3 regions of the Actinosynnema sp. NPDC091369 genome follow, and region 3 is predicted to be linked to each of the others. Evidence: riboswitches for the same ligand, from Rfam matches in the RefSeq annotation. Region 3 holds a riboswitch; each other region holds the start of a gene.
The links. A riboswitch is a leader RNA that binds a small molecule or an ion and turns the genes downstream of it on or off. The one in region 3 is predicted to bind glycine.
Positions count from the first base shown of each region.

Region 1: another riboswitch for glycine. It lies ahead of gcvP (aminomethyl-transferring glycine dehydrogenase); the one in region 3 lies ahead of gcvT (glycine cleavage system aminomethyltransferase GcvT).
Region 2: another riboswitch for glycine. It lies ahead of gcvH (glycine cleavage system protein GcvH); the one in region 3 lies ahead of gcvT (glycine cleavage system aminomethyltransferase GcvT).

Region 1 covers NZ_JBIVUG010000010.1:60,218-65,432, forward strand. Annotated here, with positions in the region: gene ftsR (transcriptional regulator FtsR) at 1-105, shown strand, start outside; gene ACIQMJ_RS30455 (bifunctional nuclease family protein) at 231-704, shown strand; gene ACIQMJ_RS30460 (MerR family transcriptional regulator) at 1,799-2,365, shown strand; glycine riboswitch at 2,457-2,547, shown strand; gene gcvP (aminomethyl-transferring glycine dehydrogenase) at 2,703-5,215, shown strand, end outside.
Region 2 covers NZ_JBIVUG010000003.1:29,868-35,082, forward strand. Annotated here, with positions in the region: gene ACIQMJ_RS12610 (ABC transporter ATP-binding protein) at 1-302, opposite strand, end outside; gene ACIQMJ_RS12615 (hypothetical protein) at 351-725, opposite strand; gene ACIQMJ_RS12620 (hypothetical protein) at 731-913, opposite strand; gene ald (alanine dehydrogenase) at 1,256-2,362, opposite strand; glycine riboswitch at 2,557-2,651, shown strand; gene gcvH (glycine cleavage system protein GcvH) at 2,776-3,156, shown strand; gene ACIQMJ_RS12635 (L-serine ammonia-lyase) at 3,161-4,525, shown strand; gene ACIQMJ_RS12640 (TIR domain-containing protein) at 4,548-5,215, shown strand, end outside.
Region 3 covers NZ_JBIVUG010000003.1:814,335-819,549, forward strand. Annotated here, with positions in the region: gene ACIQMJ_RS16450 (CaiB/BaiF CoA transferase family protein) at 1-688, shown strand, start outside; gene ACIQMJ_RS16455 (hypothetical protein) at 1,104-1,265, shown strand; gene ACIQMJ_RS16460 (helix-turn-helix transcriptional regulator) at 1,467-1,955, shown strand; gene ACIQMJ_RS16465 (hypothetical protein) at 2,067-2,465, shown strand; gene ACIQMJ_RS16470 (DUF3817 domain-containing protein) at 2,481-2,783, shown strand; glycine riboswitch at 2,847-2,934, shown strand; glycine riboswitch at 2,936-3,030, shown strand; gene gcvT (glycine cleavage system aminomethyltransferase GcvT) at 3,159-4,259, shown strand; gene glyA (serine hydroxymethyltransferase) at 4,274-5,215, shown strand, end outside.

The sequences.
Region 1 (5,215 bases), on a different contig from region 3:
CTGGCCGCGCTCTCCGTAACGCTGCACACACTGTTGGTGAAGGTGGGGCTGCGCGAGGGTCAGGGCAACCCGTTTCACCGAGGTGAGGGTGTGTCCGCATCGTGATCCGAAGCGGCCGGGCGGTTGCGCACAGAGCCCGCTTGGCGGGTAGCGTCGAAACTGTACGTGGGGGATCCTCGTTAGGTAGCGGGGACGCCAGAATTTCAGCGCGCTGAGGGAGGCGAGACCCGATGAGCGAGATGCGCGTCGTCGGCGTGCGGGTGGAGTTGCCCGCCAACCAGCCGATCCTGCTGCTGCGCGAAACCGAGGGCGAACGGTACCTGCCGATCTGGATCGGATCGGTCGAGGCCACGGCGATCGCGTTGGAGCAGCAAGGTGTCCGTCCTGCCCGGCCGTTGACGCACGACCTGCTCAAGGACGTCATCGGAGCCCTCGGTCGGCAGCTGGAGCAGGTGCGGATCACCGACCTGCAGGAGGGCACGTACTTCGCGGAGCTCGTCTTCGACGGCGACATCCGCGTCTCGGCGCGGCCGAGCGACTCGGTGGCGCTGGCCCTGCGGATCGGCGTGCCGATCCACGCGGAGGAGTCCGTGCTGGCCGAGGCCGGTTTGATCATCCCGGACGAGCAGGAGGACGAGGTCGAGAAGTTCCGCGAGTTCCTCGACTCGGTCTCGCCGGAGGACTTCCGCGGGGCGGACACGTAGGCCGATCTGCGCCCGAGGTGGCCGGCCCTTGCGGTCATCGGTAGTTGCGGTGAGCTGCGCTGGGAAGACCCAAGACCGAGAGATCACAAGCGTCCTCGCCGGACGGGCAGATCAGCAGGATGACCCCGACCACCTCCGGGATCTCCTGTTTCGTCGTGGGTCGGGTTCCGTGTCATCCCACCGACCTCCCTCCGGGCTACCACACGCGTCAAGGGGGCGACATCAGTAAGCGCCGCGGGCATTGCTGGACTTCGCCCCCCTTGACACGTGCGGTAGGGCAAGGCCAGGTCGGCGGGACGACACGAACCCCTCCCATGGGAAGGGCAAACCCAACGCGGCCGACCGCGCCCGACCCGTCCGCACCCCGGTTGCGACTCGCGACCCCCGACCCACCTCGCTGGACGTCTTTGCTGCACAAGTAGGGCTTCGTGTCATCCCGCCGACCTGGCGCAGCCCTACCGCACGTGTCAAGGGGGGCGTGGTCCACTGCGGGCTACGGCGTCTACTGATGTCGCCCCCCTGACGCGTGTGGTAGCCCTTCGGGAGGTCGGTGGGACGACACGAAACCCGGACCCACGACGAAACAGGGGCCATCAGCGGGGGTTGGGGTCATCCTGCTGATCTGCCCGTCCGGCGAGGACGCTTTTGGGCTCTTGGACCCCAAATCGCCCCGCGGGGGTACACCAACCCACCCCAAGTACCGACGAGTCGGGTGCTTGACAACGACACCCCTACCCGAACCCGCCCACGAAGGGCGCACCCCCGGCCCCACACCGTGAACGGCCCTTCGCGAGCGTGCGCGGTGCGTTGTGGATCAACCCCGCGTGCCACCATCAGGCGTCACACCCCTGAATTACACAACGTCAACGTTGATCGGCTAAACGATCACTAAACGTCACCCGAATGGCTTACGACGGGCGACTCTCTCAACCTCTACCTCACGTTGAGGTCAGACACGTCCCGCGCGTCGCGTTGACCTGCCCCCTAGCCGGTCTTACCGTCGAACTCAGGTGAATTGCCACGGTGTGATTCGGGCACCGCGGCGGCTTCACGTTGGTCGCCGGTCGTCGTGACCGGACCGAGGGGAGGCAGGCGTGGTCGAGGAAGCGCCCATCCGGGCCGGATCCGGCGAACAGGGTGAGCTGTTCCCGGACTCCTCGCTGCCGGACGAACTGGTCGGGTACCGCGGCCCCGCCGCGTGCCAGATCGCGGGCATCACCTACCGCCAGCTGGACTACTGGGCGCGCACGGGGTTGGTCAACCCCACGATAAGGAGTGCGCACGGCTCGGGCAGCCAACGGCTCTACTCGTTCAAGGACATCCTGGTCCTCAAGGTCGTGAAGAGACTGCTGGACACCGGCGTCTCGTTGCAGAACATCCGGGTCGCCGTGGACCACCTGCGCCGCCGCGGCGTGCAGGACCTGGCCCGCATCACGCTGTTCAGCGACGGCACCACCGTCTACGAGTGCACGTCGCCGGAAGAGGTGGTCGACCTGCTCCAGGGCGGCCAGGGGGTGTTCGGCATCGCGGTCTCCGGAGCGATGCGGGAGATCAGCGGCACGATCCACGACTTCCCCGCCGAACGGGCGGACGGGGCCGAGATCGTGGAGCCGTCCGACGACGAGCTGTCCCGTCGCCGTCGGACGAGGGCCATCGGCTGACCGGGTGGGTCGACCGGCGCGCACTGAGATCCACGTCGCGCCGGCGGTACCGTTCACCCCTCCGACGGGTACGATTCCGCGCGTAGTCGCTTTATCCCGTGCGGGAGAGTCCGAGCCCGTCTCGGCGCCGAAGGAGCAAATCCTCCCCGGAACCTCTCAGGCGCAAGGACCGTGCGGGTGAGACGCCTCTGGAAAGCGGGTCGGGCACGACCGACCGACCCCGCCGACGGTGCAAGCCCGACAGCCGGGTGAAGCTCTCAGGCGCCCGAGACCGGGCAGAAGACAGAGGGGGAGGGCAACGGCAGAAGTCTGTCCGGAGCCCTGGAGGCCAGCACCGATGACGCAGGACCGCATCCCCCTCGCCGCACTCGAGCACGGCACCCCGTTCGCCGACCGGCACGTGGGCCCGCGGCCCGCCGAGCTGGCCCGCATCCTCGACGTGATCGGTGTCGGCTCGCTGGAGGAACTGGCGCAGCACGCCGTCCCCGAGTCGATCCGCGAGCGCGACCTGGTGCTGGACCTGCCCGCGCCCGCCACCGAGACCGAGGCGCTGGCCGAGCTGCGCGCCCTCGCCGCGCGCAACCGCCCGATGACGCAGATGATCGGGCTCGGCTACTACGGCACGACCACCCCGCCGGTGATCCGCCGCAACGTGCTGGAGAGCCCCGCCTGGTACACGGCGTACACGCCGTACCAGCCGGAGATCTCCCAGGGCCGCCTCGAAGCGCTGCTGAACTTCCAGACGATGGTCGCCGACCTGACCGGTCTGCCGCTGGCCAACGCCTCGATGCTGGACGAGTCCACGGCCGCCGCCGAGGCGATGACGCTGGTCCGCCGCGCGGGCCGGGCCAAGTCGAACAAGTTCGTGGTGGACGCCGACACGCTGCCGCAGACGCTGGCCGTCATCGAGACGCGCGCCGAGCCGCTGGGCATCGAGATCGTCACCGCCGACCTGTCGCAGGGCATCGAGGGGCTCGGCCTGGGCGGCGACTTCTTCGGCGTGCTGCTGTCCTACCCCGGCGCGTCCGGCGTGGTGCGCGACCACGCGTCGGTGATCGAGGAGATCCACAAGGCGGGCGCGCAGGCGGTGGTCGCCGCGGACCTGCTGGCGCTGACGCTGCTGCGCCCGCCCGGCGAGATCGGCGCGGACGTCGTCATCGGCACCACGCAGCGCTTCGGCGTGCCGATCGGGTTCGGCGGGCCGCACGCCGGCTACATGGCCGTGCGCCAGGGCCTGGAGCGGCAGTTGCCCGGCCGGCTGGTCGGCGTGTCCGTGGACGCGGACGGCTCGCTCGCCTACCGCCTCGCGTTGCAGACCCGCGAGCAGCACATCCGCCGGGAGAAGGCCACCAGCAACATCTGCACCGCGCAGGTCCTGCTCGCGGTGATGGCCTCGATGTACGCGGTGTACCACGGTCCGGAGGGCCTGAAGGCGATCGCGACCCGGGCGCACCGGATGGCGACCGTGCTGGCCGCCGGCCTGCTGGAGGGCGGCGTCGAGATCGTGCACGGCGAGTTCTTCGACACCGTGCGGGCCCGCGTCGAGGGCCGTGCCGCCGCCGTCGTGTCGGCCGCGCGCGACCTGGGCGTGAACCTGTGGCAGGTGGACGCGGACGTGGTGTCCATCGCGTGCGACGAGACGACCACGCGCGAGCACCTGGAACTGGTGTGGAAGGCGTTCGGGGTGACCGTCTCCGACGTGGACGGCCTGGACGCCGACACCGCCGACGGCATCCCCGCCGACCTGCGCCGCACCAGCGACTACCTGACCCACCCGGTGTTCCACGCGCACCGCTCCGAGACCGCGCTGCTGCGCTACCTGCGGTCGTTGTCGGACAAGGACGTGGCGCTGGACCGCAGCATGATCCCGCTGGGCTCGTGCACGATGAAGCTCAACGCCACGGCCGAGATGGAGCCCGTGACGTGGCCGGAGTTCGCCGACCTGCACCCGTTCGCGCCCGCGTCGGACGCCGAGGGGCTGCTGACCATCGTCGGTGACCTGGAGCGGTGGCTGGCCGAGGTCACCGGGTACGACGCGGTGTCGTTGCAGCCGAACGCGGGCAGCCAGGGCGAGTTCGCGGGCCTGCTCGCGATCCGCGCCTACCACCGGGCCAACGGCGACGACCACCGCGACGTGTGCCTGATCCCGTCCAGCGCGCACGGCACCAACGCCGCGTCCGCCGTGATGGCCGGCATGCGGGTCGTGGTCGTCAAGTGCGACGACCACGGCAACGTGGATGTCGAGCACCTGCGCTCCACGATCGACGCGCACCGCGACTCGCTCGCCGCGATCATGATCACCTACCCGTCGACGCACGGCGTGTACGAGGACACCGTGCGCGAGGTGTGCGGGCTGGTGCACGACGCCGGCGGCCAGGTCTACGTGGACGGCGCGAACCTCAACGCGCTGATCGGGCTGGCGCAGTACGGCAAGTTCGGGTCGGACGTGTCGCACCTGAACCTGCACAAGACGTTCTGCATCCCGCACGGCGGCGGTGGTCCGGGCGTCGGCCCGATCGGCGTGCGGTCGCACCTGGCGCCGTTCCTGCCGAACCACCCGTTGCAGCCGACGGCCGGTCCGGAGACCGGTGTCGGCCCGATCAGCGCCGCGCCGTGGGGTTCGGCGTCGATCCTGCCGATCTCGTGGGCGTACGTGCGGATGATGGGCGCGGACGGCCTGCGCCGGGCGACGTTGACCGCGGTGGCGGCGGCGAACTACGTGGCGCGCCGGCTGGACGAGCACTTCCCCGTGCTCTACACCGGCGAGGGCGGTTTCGTGGCCCACGAGTGCATCCTCGACCTGCGGCCGATCACCAAGGCGACCGGCGTGACGGTGGACGACGTGGCGAA
Region 2 (5,215 bases), 780 kb from region 3:
CGCAGGTGGTTGCGCGCGGTCCGCTTGGGGTGGAAGCCCTGCGCCTCCAGCACCGCGCCGACCACCCGGGCCGGGTTGCCGAGCTGGGAGTACGGGCTGCCGTTGATCAACCCGATGCCCGCGGTCGGGGTCACCAGGCCGAGCAGCATGCGCAGCGTCGTCGTCTTGCCTGCCCCGTTGGGGCCGAGGAAGCCGGTCACCGAACCGGGTTCCACCGTGAAGCTGAGGTTCTGCACCGCTGCGACCGGACCGAACTGCTTGGTCAAGTTCTGCACCACGATGCGGCCACTGCCGTCGTGCACGCGTCCCTCCCGAGTACTCCTACCGGGCGTCATCCTGCCCTAGGAGGGTCACTCCGGGAGCGCGTGTCGCGGTTTCGACACCACCCTCGGTATCTCCGCGGTGGTCTCGACCTCCGCCGAACGGCGCAGCGTGCGCAGCGGGCGGCGGCGTTCGCGGTGCGGCAGGCCGTCGCCGATGAGGTGCTGGTGGGCCATCGTCCACACCTGGCACGGCCACTTCTTGTGCCGCAGGATGCCGGGGCACGCGCCGCAGCGGCCGTCCGGATCCGGCTGGTGCACGGTCAGCAGCAGCCGCCACCCGTCGGCCAGGCGGTGGATCTCGGAGCGCGCGAGCGGCACCAGCGCCTCCGCCTCGCCGCTCTCGGCGGCCTCGTCCAGCAGCGCCAGCCGGCGCAGCACGGCGGCCCGCAGCACCTCGTCCACGCGGGTCACATCCGGCCGGCGGCTTGGTCGAGCAGGCGGTGCAGCCTGCGCGTCTGGGTGACGGACATCACAGCGGACTCGCCGGGTGGCGCGACCAGCAGAACCCGGTCGTCCTCGACGAGCACGGTCATCGACCGGTCCCGCCCGAACGGGTCGTGGCAGTCGATCCAGCCCTCGGGTTCAGCCATGTGCGCTCCGATCGGTGATGGCGCGGCGCGACGCCGCGCGAGCGGGTGACCCCGCTCCGTAGCTGCGGAGTTCCTGCCCAGTGCATCGGTCGCAGGGCCGTCGTGACTTACCCGTTATCACCCAAGTTCACTCGATTGCTTGAGCGCGCACACAGCGCGTTGCCACCGCCGGGCGAACTGTGGGCCGGATCGGTGGGGCCGCTGGGCACGGACCCGGGTTCCCGGCTAAGATTGGTCACGCGGCCCGCTCCCAGTGACCCCCAGGCTGGTTGAGCGGGCCGTCTTTCATGCCGAAGGGCCCCGCTCACGTGCTGTGAGCGGGGCCCTTCGCGGCAGGTGGGGCTAGATGTCCAGCGGGGTGTGGGTCATCCCGTGCGCCTGCGCCACCGGCAGGTTCGTCAGCAGGCCCTCGTGCGCGTTCAGGCCGAGCGCCAGCGACGCGTCGCCGCGCAGGGCCGTCTCCCAGCCGTGGTCCGCCAGCGCCACGGCGTACGGCAGCGTCACGTTGGTCAGCGCGTAGGTCGACGTGCGCGGCACCGCGCCGGGCATGTTCGCCACGCAGTAGAAGACCGAGTCGTGCACCTGGTAGGTCGGGTCGGCGTGCGTGGTCGGCCGCGAGTCGGCGAAGCAGCCGCCCTGGTCGATCGCGATGTCCACCAGCACCGAGCCGGGCTTCATGTCGGACACCAGCTCGTTGCTCACCAGCTTCGGCGCCTTCGCGCCGGGCACCAGCACCGCGCCGATGACCAGGTCGGCCTCGCGCACGGCCTGCTCGACGGAGTACCGGTTGGACGTGACGGTGCGCAGCCTGCCCTGGTAGAGGGCGTCGATGTGGCGCAGCCGGTCCACGTTGGTGTCCAGGATCTGCACGTCCGCGCCCATGCCGACGGCGATCGCCGCCGCGTTCAGGCCCGCCACGCCGCCGCCGATGACGACCACGCGCGCCGGGTGCACGCCGGGCACGCCGCCGGGCAGCACGCCGCGCCCGCCGGACGGCTTCATCAGCGAGAACGCGCCCACCTGCGGCGCGAGCCGGCCCGCGACCTCCGACATGGGGGCCAGCAGCGGCAGCGCCCCGTTCGCGGTCTGCACGGTCTCGTAGGCGATGGCGGTGGTGCCGGAGTCCAGCAGCGCCTGCGTCAGCGGCCGGTCGGCGGCCAGGTGCAGGTACGTGAACAGGACCTGGCCCTTGCGCAGCCGCGGGTACTCCTCGGCGATGGGCTCCTTGACCTTGAGCACCAGGTCGCCCTCGGCCCACACGTCGTCCGCGGTGGCCAGCACCTTCGCGCCGGCGGCCAGGTACTCCTCGTCGGTGATCGCCGAACCGAGGCCCGCGCCGGTCTCCACGACCACGTCGTGGCCGCGCTGGGTCAGCTCGTGGGCGCCCGCCGGGGTCAGCGCGACGCGGTACTCGTGGTTCTTGATCTCGCGGGGAACTGCGATCCGCACGGTGGGCTCCTTCGGCCGTTGTTACACCCAAGGTCCGGTACGGCGTTTTCGGTGTCATCGTGTCGCCCGCACCAACGCGGCCGTGCGCTGTTGTGCGGATCGAACAAGTCGTGGGGCGCGTTGACACCCGTCGGCGTGGGCACCTAGCGTTCGGGCGACCAACTGAACATCGGCCGCGGCGCGTCATGAGCGCCGGAACCCGCGCGGGAGAGACCTCGGTGATCGTGCCGGGGCGCCGAAGGAGCAAGCACCCCGCACACTCTCAGGCAGCGAGAACCGCTCGGGTGAGGCGACTCTGGAAAGCGCGCACGTCCGCGCACCCACGGTGCAAGCCGCCGCTCCGGCGACGGTGAAGCTCTCAGGTCCCAGGACAGAGTGGGGTCGGAGACCTTGCCGTTCTAGGGAGCGCTGTCGTGACCTTTCCGGACAACCTGCTGTACACGCCCGAGCACGAATGGGTGGACTGGGCACCGGGTACCCAAGAGCCCGTGGCGGTCGGCATCACGTCGTACGCGGCGGACTCGCTCGGCGACATCGTGTTCGTCGAACTGCCCGAGGTCGGCGCCGTGGTGACCTCCGGGCAGGTGTGCGGTGAGCTGGAGTCGACCAAGTCGGTCAGCGACCTGTACGCGCCGGTCAGCGGCGAGGTGGTCGAGGTGAACCCGGCGGCCGTGGCCGACCCGTCGCTGATCAACAACGACCCGTACGGCGGCGGGTGGCTGTTCAAGGTCGCGGTGACCGACGCGACGGGGCTGCTGACCGCGGCGAAGTACGCGGAACTGACCGGGGACTGACGTCATGGCGATCAGCGTGTTCGACCTGTTCTCCGTGGGGATCGGACCGTCGAGCTCGCACACCGTCGGCCCGATGCGCGCGGCGATGATGTTCGCCGAGCGGCTGCGGCCCGCGCTCGACTCCGTCGACCGGGTGCACGTGGAGCTGTTCGGGTCGCTCGGCGCGACCGGGCACGGGCACGGCAGCCCGAAGGCGGTCCTGCTCGGCCTGGAGGGCTGCCGGCCGGAGGAGGTCGACCCGGTCGAGGCGGAGCGGCGGCCGGCGGAGATCCGGGCCACCGGGCGGCTGCGGCTGGCCGGCGTGCGGGAGATCGCGTTCACCGAGGACGCCGACCTGGTCATGCACCGGCGCAAGTCGCTGCCGCTGCACCCCAACGGCATGAGCTTCTCCGCCCACTCGGGTGACACCGTGGTCGACTCGGCGGTGTACTACTCGGTCGGCGGCGGGTTCGTGGTGGATGAGACGGCCACCGGGACCGACCGGATCAAGGCGGACGAGACGCCGGTCGCGCACCCGTTCCGCAGCGGTGACGAGCTGCTGGCGCGGTGCCGGGAGACCGGGCTGTCGATCAGCGAGGTCATGCTGGCCAACGAGCTGTCGTGGCGGGACGAGGCGTCGGTGCGGTCGGGGCTGCTGCACATCTGGGACGTGATGCAGGAGTGCGTCGAGCGCGGCTGCACGGAGACCGGCGTGCTGCCCGGCGGCCTGAAGGTGCGCCGCAGGGCGGCCGAGATGCGCCGGCGGATGACCGTCGAGCACTACGCCACCGACCCGTTGCGGGTGATGGACTGGGTGACGTTGTTCGCGCTGGCGGTGAACGAGGAGAACGCCGCCGGCGGTCGCGTGGTGACCGCCCCGACCAACGGCGCGGCCGGCATCGTGCCCGCGGTGCTGCACTACTACACCCGGTTCGTGCCGGGCGCGTCCGACGACGGCGTGGTGCGCTTCCTGCTGACCGCGGGCGCGGTCGGCGTGCTGTTCAAGGAGAACGCGTCCATCTCCGGCGCCGAGGTCGGCTGCCAGGGCGAGGTCGGCTCGGCGTGCTCGATGGCGGCCGGCGGGCTGGCCGAGGTGCTGGGCGGCACGCCGGAGCAGGTCGAGAACGCGGCCGAGATCGCCATGGAGCACAACCTGGGGCTGACGTGCGACCCGATCGGCGGGCTGGTGCAGATCCCGTGCATCGAGCGCAACGCGTTGGCGTCCATCAAGGCGATCACGGCGGCGCGGATGGCGTTGCGCGGGGACGGCTCGCACTTCGTGTCCCTGGACAAGGTCATCAAGACCATGCGTGAGACGGGCAAGGACATGAAGGTGAAGTACAAGGAGACGGCCCGCGGCGGCCTCGCCGTGAACGTCATCGAGTGCTGACCCGGGGCGCGGGAGGCCGCCGTTGCGCGGCCTCCCGCGCCACCGCGCGGCCCATAATGCGCGGATGAGTGAGACACCCGCCGGTGAGCTGAGAGTGCAAGTCGATCGATTACGGACCCTCATCGAGGAAGTTCCGCGAGATGAGGTCCATGCGGCCGAGAGCCTCAAGAAGATCGCCGAGTCCTACGCGAAGTCGTGGTCGCGGTCCAACATCGGCTACCACTCCCGTGTCTACTACGAAGGTTTCCGCAGCCCACCTCCCGGACAACACTTCAACGCCGAGTGGGGGTTGGACGGTCACCTGACGCCCGGTCAGTGGGTGGAGGTCGATGCCGAGCTCGTCGCGGAGCGGATCAGGCGAGAGGCCGGTGATCCGGACGTCGAGCGGATCGAGGAAGCGGCGGACGCGGTGCGGCGGCACCTGGGCTCCATCCTCGACGAAGCGGACAGTGCGTTGTCCGCCTATTTGTCCTCCATCGGCGACTCGTACCTGCTCAACCTCAAGATCCGGCTGGGGCGGGCCCGGCCCACGGCTTACGACGACGCGCTCCGCCGCCAGTTGCCGGATGGCAAGCCGAAGAGCAGCGACGGCGTTGCCGTGAGGCAGGGCTTCATGGCCGCGCCGCACCAGGAGGTCGCGGCGAGCGCCACTGTGCTTCTGGACGCGGTCGAGTGCTGTGATGAGGTCGA
Region 3 (5,215 bases):
CGTGCCGCTCAACATCGTGGGCGACTTCGGCGGCGGCGGGCTGCTGCTGGCGATGGGCGTGCTGGCGGCGCTGTACGAGCGGGAGCGGTCCGGGCGCGGGCAGGTGGTGGACGCGGCGATGGTGGACGGCGCGGCGCTGCTGACCACGTTCCTGCACGGGATGTCGTCGGCCGGCGCGTGGCCCGGCGGTCGCGGGGAGAACCTGCTGGACGGCGGCGCGCCGTTCTACGACGTCTACGAGGCGGCCGACGGCCGGTTCGTCAGCATCGGCGCGCTGGAGGAGAAGTTCTACGCCGAGCTGCTGGTGGTGCTCGGGCTGGCCGACGCGGACCTGCCCGCCCGACACGACCCGGCGAACTGGCCGGAGCTGCGGGCCCGGATCGCGGCGGCCGTCGCCACCCGGACGAGGGACGAGTGGGCGGCGCTGGCGGCGGGCACTGACGCGTGCCTCGCGCCCGTGCTGGCCCCCGGTGAAGCGCCCGGGTACGGGCACAACGCCGAGCGGGGGACGTTCGTGCAGGTGGACGGGGTGGCGCAGCCCGCGCCCGCGCCCCGGTTCGGGCGGACGCCCGCGGCCACTCCGGCGCCGCCGCCCGCGGTGGGCGAGCACACGGCCGACGTGCTGGGCGAGCTGGGGCTGGACGAGGACGAGCTGGCCGGGCTGCGGCGGGCCGGGGTGATCGCCTGACCCGGGCCCGATCGGCCGCCGGGGCGACCCGGAAAAGGGCGCGGGAAATCACCTGAAGGGGGACCGGAATTGAGTGGCAGCCGCCATCGACCTTTGTCACGCTCGGTGCGTGCCTCGGCGCAATCAGGTGATGGGCGGTGAAGGGAAGACGATGTGTCGCTACCTCGGTGTCCGTGCCAGGGGGGTGGGCGAGTGCCCGTACCTTGGTGATCGGCGGGACCGCAGGTCCCCTTGATCGTCCGTTCGGGTGACGATCAGGCTGTTCCAGGCGTGGTTGCGTGGCGATCGCACGACCGGTCGAGGGATGGCGGCGGGTTCGATCGTCATCATCCGGGTGAATGGGGGACCATGGCCGTTGACACGACCGGGGCGGCGCTCGGCCGCCCCACCCGGTGACACGGACGGAGACCGATCAGTGAACGTCAAGAAGGTGGTGACGCTGGCGGCGGTCGCGCTGGTGCTGTTCCTCCTGATCACCCGGCCGAACGAGTCCGCCGAAGCGGTGCGGACCGCGCTCGGGTGGCTCCAGTCCGGGGCGGAGTCGATCATCACCTTCGTGCGCAGCCTCTTCGCCTGACCCGCTCGCCGCGTCCCCTCGAACTCCGCTCAATGCGGTCACGATCGGTGACTATGCGCCCTCGTCGTTGCACCGTACGGGTGGAATGAGGGCTATAACGCCCTGGTAACAGGGTTTTAGACAAACCGGGGTCTAGCGGTTGTCGGTACCCGCTAATACGGTGCGTCGCATTGGCTGATCTTCGACCGATGAGGAGGCAGAATGGTCGAGGACTCCGGAGTCGACGAGCTGTTGCGGCAGTGGGCGGCTGAGCGCTCGGACGACGCCGAGCTGCAGGAGGTGAACCGGATCAAGGACGCGTGGCTCGCGGAAGCCCCGCCGTCCGCGCCGGGGATCCCGGTGCAGCGGGCGAATGGCGGTCCCCGCGGCCTGGTGAAGGTCGAGTCCGCGGATCCGGCGTACGTGGCGGCGATGCGGAAGCGGGCGCCCGAGGTGCCCGACGCCCTGCTCGCGGCCGCCGCCAGCTACTGGCAGCTGGTGGGTGACCTCTCCGAGGCGGAGCAGTGGTGGGACGCGGGCATCAGCCCGCTGGACCAGCGCGCTCTGGACTACCGGGCGGCCGGGCTCACGCCCTCCGACCTCGGTCGTCGCCTCGGCCCGATGACGGTGCTCCAGCACCTGCGTCGGGGTAGCGCGGCGGCCTGGTGCGTGGCCAGGTTGCAGAGGCAACGCCGGGACGGCGTGGCCTAGGTCCGACGAGTCGGGGCGGGCTCCTCCAGCGATGGGGAGCCCTCACCTTGAGGGGCGGGCTCCTGCGCGGGGAGCCCCAGCCCTGTGCGACGCACGAAGTACTCTTGAGGCGTGCGCGGCCTCATCACCCCCCGACGGCTCGCGATCGCGGCCGTCTGCCTGGTGTCGCTGGTCGTGTGCTGCGGCCTGGCGTACTGGCAGTGGGAGCGGTTCTCCGAGGCCGGTGGCACCTTCCAGAACCTCGGGTACGTCTTCCAGTGGCCGCTGTTCGGCCTCTTCCCCGCGTTCATGGTCTGGCGCATCCGCAGGCTGGACGCCCGCCGCAAGGCCGAGGCCGCCGCCGCGGCGACCGGGGCCGCCGACGAGGCCGCGCCGGAGCCGGTGGCCGTGCCGTCGCGGCCGGTCGTTACCGTTGAGCCCGTCAGAGCACCCGCGCACGACGACGAGGACGACGAGCTGGCGGCCTACAACCGCATGCTCGCCGAACTGCACGCGCGGGACCAGCGGTGAGGCGAAGGTAGGGCGATGAGCGGCGCGTTGACCAGGTTCCGGTTCATGGCTTACGTGGTCGGTGTCGGCCTGCTGCTGCTCGTGGTCGCCATGATCGCCAAGTACGCGGGCGGCACCGAGGGCATGATGCAGGTCGTCGGCCCGGTGCACGGCTTCCTGTACGCGGTGTACCTGGTGCTCACCGTCGACCTCGCGCTCAAGGCCCGGTGGTCGATCAAGGGCACGGTGCTGGTGCTGCTCGCGGGCACGATCCCGTTCGTGTCGTTCTACGCCGAGCGCAGGGTGGTCGAGAGCGTCCGGGCCGAGAAGAGCCTGTGACCGGGGTTGACCCCGCCCGCCGGCCACCCCTAGCGTCTGGCGGTACCAACTGAACACGGCCGTCGATGTCGAGCGGGAGAGTCCCCGACCGGGGCGCCGAAGGAGCAACTCCTCCCCGGAATCTCTCAGGCACAGGTACCGCCCGACGAAGGCAACTCTGGAAAGCAGGCGCACCCGGTGCGCCTCGCCCACGGTGCAAGCCGCCCTCACCCGGTGGCGAAGCTCTCAGGCTCATGGCAGAGGGGGAGGCTCACTCGACGAGGAGTCTCCGATGGGCCGTGTCATCCTTTCGCTCGTGAATCTCTCGGACGTGCCCGCCCGCCGACCCGACCGGTCGGCGCCTCGGCATGTCCGCACCCAGGGAGGACCCGCCTGATGGAAAGCCGCCGCACGCCCCTGCACGCCGAGCACGAGGCGCTGGGCGCCATGTTCACCGACTTCGCGGGCTGGCGGATGCCGCTGCGCTACGACAGCGAGCTGGCCGAGCACCACGCGGTGCGCACGTCGGCGGGCCTGTTCGACCTGACCCACATGGGTGAGATCGTGCTCACCGGCCCGGAGGCCGGCGCCGCGCTGGACCACGCCCTGGTCGGCCACGCGTCCGCGATCGGCGTCGGCCGCGCCCGCTACACGATGGTCTGCGAGGCCGACGGCGGCGTGATCGACGACCTGATCGTCTACCGCACGGGTGACGAGGAGTACCTCGTCGTCGCGAACGCCTCGAACGCCGCCGTCGTGCACGAGGCGCTGGTCGAGCGGGCCAAGGGCTTCGACACCACCGTCGAGGACCGGTCCACCGACTACGCGCTGCTCGCCGTGCAGGGTCCGAAGGCCACCGCGATCCTGGCCGGCCTCACGCCCACCGACCTGGGCGCGGTGAAGTACTACGCCTCGTACCCGACCGAGGTCGCGGGCAAGCCGGTGCTGCTCGCCCGCACCGGCTACACCGGCGAGGACGGCTTCGAGCTGTTCGTCGCGCCGGACGACGCCGCGCACGTGTGGCAGGCGCTGCTGGAGGCGGGCGCGCCGCACGACCTCAAGCCCGCGGGCCTGGGCTGCCGCGACACGCTGCGGCTGGAGGCGGGCATGCCCCTGTACGGCAACGAGCTCGGCCGCGACCGCACGCCGTTCCACGCGAACCTCGGCCGGGTGGTGAAGCTGGACAAGCCGGGCGACTTCGTCGGCCGCGACGCCCTGGCCGCCGTCGCCGAGCAGGGCGTGGAGCAGGTCCTGGTCGGCCTCAAGACCGCCTCGCGCCGCGCCCCCCGGCACGGCTACCCGGTGCTGGACGCCTCGGGCGCCCCCATCGGCGAGGTGACCAGCGGCGCGCTGTCGCCGACCCTCGGGTACTCGGTGGCCATGGCCTACGTCACGGTCGGCCACACCGAGCCCGGCACGCAGCTGTCCGTCGACGTCCGGGGCAGGCACGAGCCGGTCGAAGTCGTCGCACTGCCCTTCTACAAGCGCACCTCGTAAGGGAGACCCCACACATGTCCGAGCACTTCAACACCTCCCTCGCGGAGTTCGACCCGGAGGTCGCGGACGCCGTCGCCGCCGAGCTGCACCGGCAGCAGAGCACGCTGGAGATGATCGCCTCGGAGAACTTCACGCCGGTGTCGGTGCTCCAGGCGCAGGGCTCGGTGCTGACGAACAAGTACGCCGAGGGCTACCCGGGCCGCCGCTACTACGGCGGCTGCGAGAACGTCGACGTGATCGAGCGGCTGGCGATCGAGCGGGTGAAGGCGCTGTTCGGCGCGGGTTTCGCGAACGTGCAGCCGCACTCGGGCGCGCAGGCCAACGCGTGCGCGATGTTCGCCCTGCTCCAGCCCGGCGACACGATCCTGGGCCTGGACCTCGCGCACGGCGGCCACCTGACCCACGGCATGCGGATCAACTTCTCCGGCAAGCTCTACAACGTGGTGCCCTACCACGTGTCGGCGGAGGACGGCCGGGTCGACATGGCCGAGGTGGAGCGGCTCGCGACCGAGCACCGGCCGAAGCTGATCGTGGCCGGCTGGTCGGCGTACCCGCGGCAGCTCGACTTCGCCGAGTTCCGCCGGATCGCCGACTCGGTGGACGCGTACCTGATGGTGGACATGGCGCACTTCGCCGGTCTCGTGGCGGCGGGCCTGCACCCGAGCCCGGTGCCGCACGCGCACGTCGTGACGACGACCACGCACAAGACGCTCGGCGGCCCGCGCGGCGGCGTGATCCTGACCAACGAGGCCGACCTGGCCAAGAAGATCAACTCGGCGGTGTTCCCGGGTCAGCAGGGCGGCCCGCTGGAGCACGTGATCGCGGGCAAGGCGGTGGCGTTCAAGCACGCCGCGTCGCCCGAGTTCGCCGACCGGCAGCGGCGCACGGTCGAGGGCGCGAAGATCCTCGCCGACCGGCTGTCGCAGCCCGACGCCGCCGCGGCGGGTGTGAAGGTG